DNA from 2 places in the Kribbella sp. NPDC051952 genome. Region 2 is predicted to be linked to the other one. Evidence: riboswitches for the same ligand, from Rfam matches in the RefSeq annotation. Region 2 holds a riboswitch; the other holds the start of a gene.
What was found. Region 2 has a riboswitch for thiamine pyrophosphate ahead of thiS (sulfur carrier protein ThiS). Riboswitches for the same ligand answer to the same signal wherever they lie in the genome.
Positions count from the first base shown of each region.

Region 1: another riboswitch for thiamine pyrophosphate. It lies ahead of AB0L70_RS03905 (cytosine permease); the one in region 2 lies ahead of thiS (sulfur carrier protein ThiS).

Region 1 covers NZ_JBFAXQ010000001.1:795,073-798,475, reverse strand. Annotated here, with positions in the region: gene AB0L70_RS03905 (cytosine permease) at 1-1,264, opposite strand, end outside; TPP riboswitch at 1,258-1,374, opposite strand; gene AB0L70_RS03900 (alpha/beta hydrolase) at 1,394-2,056, opposite strand; gene AB0L70_RS03895 (hypothetical protein) at 2,053-2,871, opposite strand; gene AB0L70_RS03890 (DUF3152 domain-containing protein) at 2,930-3,403, opposite strand, start outside.
Region 2 covers NZ_JBFAXQ010000012.1:43,667-47,069, forward strand. Annotated here, with positions in the region: gene AB0L70_RS22280 (DUF6807 family protein) at 1-161, shown strand, start outside; gene AB0L70_RS22285 (thiazole synthase) at 240-1,013, opposite strand; gene thiS (sulfur carrier protein ThiS) at 1,015-1,218, opposite strand; TPP riboswitch at 1,209-1,319, opposite strand; gene AB0L70_RS22295 (hypothetical protein) at 1,417-2,403, shown strand; gene AB0L70_RS22300 (DUF5937 family protein) at 2,400-3,344, opposite strand.

The DNA of each region.
Region 1 (3,403 bases), on a different contig from region 2:
TCGAGGTGTAGGTCGCGCCCAGCCAGGCGGGCACCGGCTGGTGGTTGAACAGGGCCTGCTGGACGTCAGTCCAGAACGGTGACCAGCCGGCTACGGTGCCGGGGTTGACGAGTTGGTAGGCGACGAAGCCGATCAGCCAGGCGACTGTGGGCTGCCACCGGAACCTCGCCGTACTCGAGACGTCCCAGTTCATCTTGCTCACCAGGAAGAAGTCGGCGATCGCGACCGCGAACAGCGGGACGAAGACCGAGCCGATCAGGTAGAGGAACTGGGTGTAGTTGCCCAGGTCAACCATCAGCGCGATACCGGTGGCGATCACGCCGATCGCGACCGAGATCCACCGGCGGTCGACGTGACCGATCAGGTTGTGTGCGGCCATCGTGGTCGAGTAGACGTTCGCGTACGCCTCGTCGACCTCGTCCACGAGCAGAACGAACAGCGCGAACGCGCCGGCCGGGAGAGTGACCAGTGCGGTGATCACGTCCTCGCTGTTGGTCTGCAGGGTCGCGACCGCGAAGACGCCCATGGCGTAGTAGGCGATCGCGGCGATGCCGTAGCCGAGCGACGATCCCGCGAACGCGGCCTTGTTGGTCCGTGAGTGCCGGGTGTAGTCGGCGGCCAGCGGCGCGAACGAGACCACCCCGGCGGCGGCCAGGTCGACCGCAGGCCAGAAGCCGAACACGCTGTCCTGCGGCAGATCGTGCACCGGCTTGCTGAGCACCTGCACGAACAGGTACACCGATGCGATCAGCACCAGCCAGACCATGAACTTCCGCAGCACCTTCACACTGCCCAGCGGCCGGACCGCCATCGTCGTGGCGATCACCCCGGCCAGTACGACGAACAGCCAGCGCCAGCGCTCACTCGTCACGGCCACCGCGGCCTGGGAGATGACGATGATCTCCATCGTGGCCCAGCCGACGTTCTGCGCGATGTTCAGCACCGTCGGCGCGATCGAACCGCGCCGGCCGAAGATCCCACGCAGGCTCGCCATCGCCGGCGCTCCGGTCTGGGACCCGAACACAGCGGCACCGCCGACCACCAGGGCACCCATTCCGCAGCCGACGACGACTGCGAGGAGTCCCTGCCACAGCGAGCCCGTGTACGCCGCCACCAGCGCGCCCGTGACCGGGCCGAACAGTGAGATGCCGAAATTGCCCCAGAGTGTGAACTGGTCCAGGAATCCGAGTGTTCGGGGCGCATCCGTGGTGAGGACGAGCGGCGCCTCGGTCTGACTGGCAGGACGAACAGCAGTACTGGTCATGATGACCCGCTCCCTACGCCGGCATTACCCGGTCAGGTTCAGGCGGTCGGCGACCCAGCTGTCGCCCTCTCAGCCCGCGCATCTCGGTGCGAGCTCCCGCAAGGTTGTTTGCGCGTCAACGATAGCGCGTCACGTGGGTGGCGGCATGGTGGCTGCTCGCTGGATGAGCGCGGCGACCTCGGGGCCGTTCGTCAGGATCGGCATGTGGGAGCCGGTTTCGAGGGTGCGGGCCTCGCCGTGGCTCAGCTCGGCGAGCCGCTGAACCCACTCGGCCGGGGAGATCAGGTCGTGCTTGCCGCGCACGATGACTACCGGCACCCGGACCCGGGTGATGATCGCGGCCAGGTCGTGGTGCCGGGCCGCTTCCGCAGCGCGGGCGATCGCGGGAATCGTCGTACGGGCGTATTGCGGGGTCACGGCCCGGATCAGCTTGGGCACCTCGGGTACGGCGGAGCCCAGCCAGCGCACGGTCCGGTCCACCCAGCTCGACATCCGGATGTCTCCGGTGGGAGCCGCGAGTACGAGCGCGTGCACCAGCTCTGGGTGGTTGACCGCGGTCTCGACCACGATCTGGCAGCTGGCGGAGTGGCCGACCAGGACCGACCGCTCGCGGATCTTCTCCGCGAGTGCCGCGCCCAGGGCTTCGGGGTGGAGGTCCTCGCGGGCTCCGGCGGGTTCGCCGTACCCGGGCAGGGTGATCACGTGGTACGGCGTGGTCAGGTGCTCGACCGTTTTGGCGTAGGACTCCGGCCCGAGTCCGAGGCCGGGGACCAGAACGACAGGTGTGCTCACTCCCAGGGCGCTTTGGCCGGTGGACCTTGGACGACCGGGTTACGGACCTCGGGCTTCAGCTCGCGGTACCCCAGCGCCAGTCCGGCCGCGAGGGTCAGCAGGCCGATCCCGCCCCAGCCGTACGCCGTCGGCAGCCGGTCGACCGAGTCGTCGATCGCACCCAGTCCGGTGGACAGGACCATGATGATCCAGATCAGGATCGGGATGATCGAGACTCCGACCAGCAGTAGCCCACCGAACTCGGCCGGGTCGGGCTGACGGCCTGCCTTGCGCCGGGCGAGGACGTCCCGGATCCACATCACCAGTGCGGCCGCGCCGACCACGATCAGCAGGAGCTGGCCGATCGCGTCGAGGACGTCCGTACGCAACGGGTGGTTGAGCGGTGAGCCGGGCGCTTGGGAGATCTCCCGGAGTGCGACGCGCTGGACGGACACGACGAGCAGACCGTAGATGCCGGCGACCAGCGCGGCCAGACCGACTACGCGGGCGGCGCGGGGGTCGCGGGGCGCGACTAGCTCTTCCCGCCCGTATGTCGGGAGCTCGTGCTGCTGTGGATGCGTCGCGGGACCGTATGGGGTGCCAGGACGGTAGTTGGGCGGCTGCGTATAGGTCGGGCCTTGCGGAGGCGCTTGCGGCGGTCCTGGCTGAGAGCCGTAGGGCTGGGGGTCGGCGTACGGTCCCGGCTGCGGGTTGGGGTGCGGGCCGGTTCCGTACGTGCCACCGCCGTACGGCGTGGGCGGGGCGTAGTGCTGCTCCTCGCCGGACTGCTCGGGCTCGTCGCCCCGGCCGTACGTCGGGAAATCCTGTGACGACATCGCTACTCCCTCCCGTCCGGTCTCAGCTTAGAGGGCGTCCGGGAGTTCCCGGACGGCCTCAGGTTGCTTTGACGGTCGGCCACGCGTTCGGAAGGCAACCGGCCAGCCCCTTGGTCTGCTGCATCATCACCGGCGCGGGGGTCTTCGCGGTGGTGCAGGTCGAGTGACCATGGCCGAGCGCGTGCCCGACCTCGTGGTTGACCAGGTAGCTCCGGTAGAGCGACACGTCGCCGTTGTACGCCGGGATCGCGTACATCCACCGCTTGGCGTTCAGTACGACGCGGTCCTCGACCCGGCAGGACACCTCACCACCCGTGTCGAGCGGCAGGCACAGCTTGTCGGTCAGCTCCGGCGTGGCCAGGATGATCCGCAGGTCCACATCGGCCTTGTCGGACCGCTCGAAGCTGACCGGGTGGATCGCCTGCCAGCCGCGCGGGTCCGTCAACGTCTCGTGAATGATCTTCGCCGCGGCGGCCCCGTTGATCGACACACCTTGCTCGATCTCCACCCGGTAGGTCAGCTTGTCCCGCAC
Region 2 (3,403 bases):
GCTCCACCGGGTACGTCGGTGCCGGGCCGGCGCTGGCCTGGTCCGAGCCGCTGGATCTTCAACCCAACCAGGAGTTGTCGCTGACCCTCACGGCGTACTTGCTGGATCGTTCGCTGGATGCCTCCGAGGCGGCTCGGCTCGCTGACTCAGGACGTCGGTAGACCCGTCGTCGGTGACTCAGGACGTCGGTAGACCCGTCGTCGGTGACTCAGGACGTCGGTAGACCCGTCGTCGGTGACTCAGGACGTCGGTAGGCCTGTCGTCGGTGACGATGCGTGGGCCGACTGCCAGCGGCGGGGGACTCGTCCGGCCAGGCGGGCGGCCCGTCCAGCGGAGACGGCGTCGCGCATCGCGGCGGCCATCAGGGCAGGCTTCTCGGCGCGCGTCACCGGAGTGGCGAGCATGACCGCGGCACACCCGAGCTCCATGGCCAGCGCCGCGTCACTCGCCGTACCGATGCCTGCGTCAACGATCACCGGAACGTTCGCGGCCTCGGCGATCAGCGCGATGTTGTGGGGGTTGCGGATGCCGAGGGCGGAACCGATGGGTGCCGCCAACGGCATCACCGCCGCACAGCCCGCCTGCTCCAGCCGGCGCGCGAGGATCGGGTCGTCATTCGTGTAGGGCAGCACGGTGAATCCGTCCGCCACCAGGGCTTCCACGGCATCGAGCAACTCGAACGGATCAGGCAGCAGCAGGTGATCGTCGGCCACGACCTCGACCTTGATCAGGTCCGTGCCCAGCGCCTCGCGGGCGAGTTTGGCCGTCAGCACCGCCTCGGCGGCAGTGTGACAACCGGCCGTGTTCGGCAGTACGTCGATGTTGTGCTTCTTCAGTACGTCGAGCACCGAGCCCTCGTGACCCGTGCCGAGCCGGCGCATCGCGACCGTGGTCAATTGGGTGCCGGAGGCAATCAATGCCTCCTCCATCACTTCCAGGTTGGCCGAACCGCCCGTCCCCATGATCAGGCGAGACGTGTACGTCCGCCCGCCGAGCTCCAGTGGATCGTCCATCTCAGCCTCCCTGCACCGCACTGACGATCTCGACCCGATCGCCTGGTTTCACTGTCGTGGCAGCCCATTCGGCCCGGGTCAGCACGCTCTGATTGACCGCGACCGCGATCCCGGTCTGTTTGTCGGAGAACGCCCGTACCAACTCCGCGACGGACTTCCCGGCGACGTCGGTCGCCGTACCGTTGACCCACACAGACTCTTCCATCGCTTCCTCCCTACGCCGGAATTACCCGATTCAGGTTCAGCGGTCGGTGACGGCGTAGTCACCCTCTCAGCCCACTCCTGCGAGCTCCCGCGGCGTTTCGACTCTAGCTCACGCCGACCGGCGACACTAATGCGTCTCGCAGCCACTTACACCAGCACCGGAAACCGCTACCGTGTGTATTGGGGAGGGTGAGCTGTCATGGGGAAGAACGATCAGGCTCACGGGGGCAGAAGACGGAGCCTGCTGATCGCCGCAGGTGGAGTGGTTGCTGCCGCCGCGGTGGTCGTCGTCGCGCTGAGTACTGTCCTGTCCGGGACCGACCCAGGCTCGACCGGTCCGCCGACGACGGTCCGTCCGACGACGACCGATCCGGTGACAACGCCAGAGCCGACGCAGAGCAGTATGCCGACGGTGCGGCCGACGGGTCCGGCTTCGTCCCGGCAGCCGACGTCGCGGGAGAAGTACGAGCAGGCGGCGAAGGACGAGCTCGAGCAGGGGCTGGTTGCCTACAACCTGCCGGCTCAGGCTCGGGTCGACGAGGGTTTCGACGTCACGGTGCGAGTGCAGCGCGGCACCGCGACGGTGTCCCCGTCCCTGAAAACGCTGCCCGGCAAGGCCCCGGTCGTCATCGAGAACCTGCCTGTCGGCACCTACATGCGGGCCGAGTTGCGCGGCTCCGGTTTCGGCATCGAGCCGCTCAGCGACCCGCTCCAGCTCATTGACCGGGTGAGCGAGTGGACCTGGCGGGTGACACCGCAGGCCGATGGTTCACGGACGCTCCGGCTGACGCTGGTGGTGGAGCTGAACGACCTTCCACTCAGCAACCGCACCTTCGACCGTACGGTCCAGGTCGAGGTCAAGAAGAAGGCGCCCTGGTACGAGCGTGCCCGAGGGCTGCTCGATCTCCCGGGGGTGGTGACCGCGCTCGTCATCGCCGCGATCCTGGGATCCGCCAAACTCGCCCGAGTCTGGTGGCTACGCCGAAAAGCCGAAGAGGAGGCAGCCGCAGAAGATCCTCCAGATGGTGCTCCGGACGCGGCTCCGCCCCCGGACGTTGCTCCGGGCGCGGCGGCGGCTCCGGGCGCTGGCCCGCACGCCGCTCCGGGCGTTGCGCCGGATGTGCCGGTGCCGGTTGCGAACGGTACGCCGGCGGGCAACCCTGCACCGAATGGGAAAGGCCCTTAGTCGGGGTCAGATCCGGTCAGGAGAGCCGCGAGTTCGGTCGGGCGATAGAGCACCTGCTTCCCGGTCCGCTGCGCCTCGACCAACCCAGTACGACGAAGCAACTGCAGATGCTGGCTAACCGCCGAGGGCGTGACCTTCAACTCCCCGGCCAGGTCGGTCGTGGTCCGAGGATGCGTAAGCAACGTGAGGATGTGCGCCCGCGGCGTACCGATCAATTGAGCCAGATCGTCCCGCGACGGCGGCTCGACCACCGACCACAAATGCGCCTGACCACGCGGCGGATACCCCAGCAGCGGCTCAGCTCCGATGTCGAACGGAATCACCGCATGCGGCCCGAACAACGTCGGCTGCAGCACCAGCCCCCGCCCGTCCACCTTCTCCTCTCGGCTCGGATCACTCACCCGATCGATCCGCAGCAGACCGTCCGCATAAGAGATCGCCGGCCCCAGCCCGTTGAGCATCGCCCCGGTCCCGTGCTGGGTCAGCACGTGCCCGCGATAACTGATGTCCGCCGACAGAATCGTCCGCATCCGATCCCAGTACGGCGCCATCACCGCCTGCCAGTACTCGCGCAACACCTCAACCACCCGCGCCACACTCAGCTGGTCGGGCAGCTCCTGATTGACCGCCGTCACCTGCCGCTCGAACGTATCCCGATCAACAGCCGCAATGATCTCCAGCTCATCCTCGAGCTGCGTCAACGGCGAGGTAGGCCGCGGCGTCAGAAAATCGGGACTCCCCATCGTGTCGTTGACCAACCACCGCAACACGTCCCAATCCAGCCGCTCGAGCTTCGGCTGCACAGCCTGAACCCACTGCAACTGCAGAGGAAACCGCCCCGGATCCCGCAACGCCCGCAACGACAACACCATCTCCGCCGCCGGCGAAACCGCAAACCGAACCTCCGCCAGATCCCCCGAAGTCAGCTCATAAGTCAACACCCCAGCAACCTCCCACAATGAAGCCCCATCCTAAATCGTCATCTGCACCTGACAGTTCG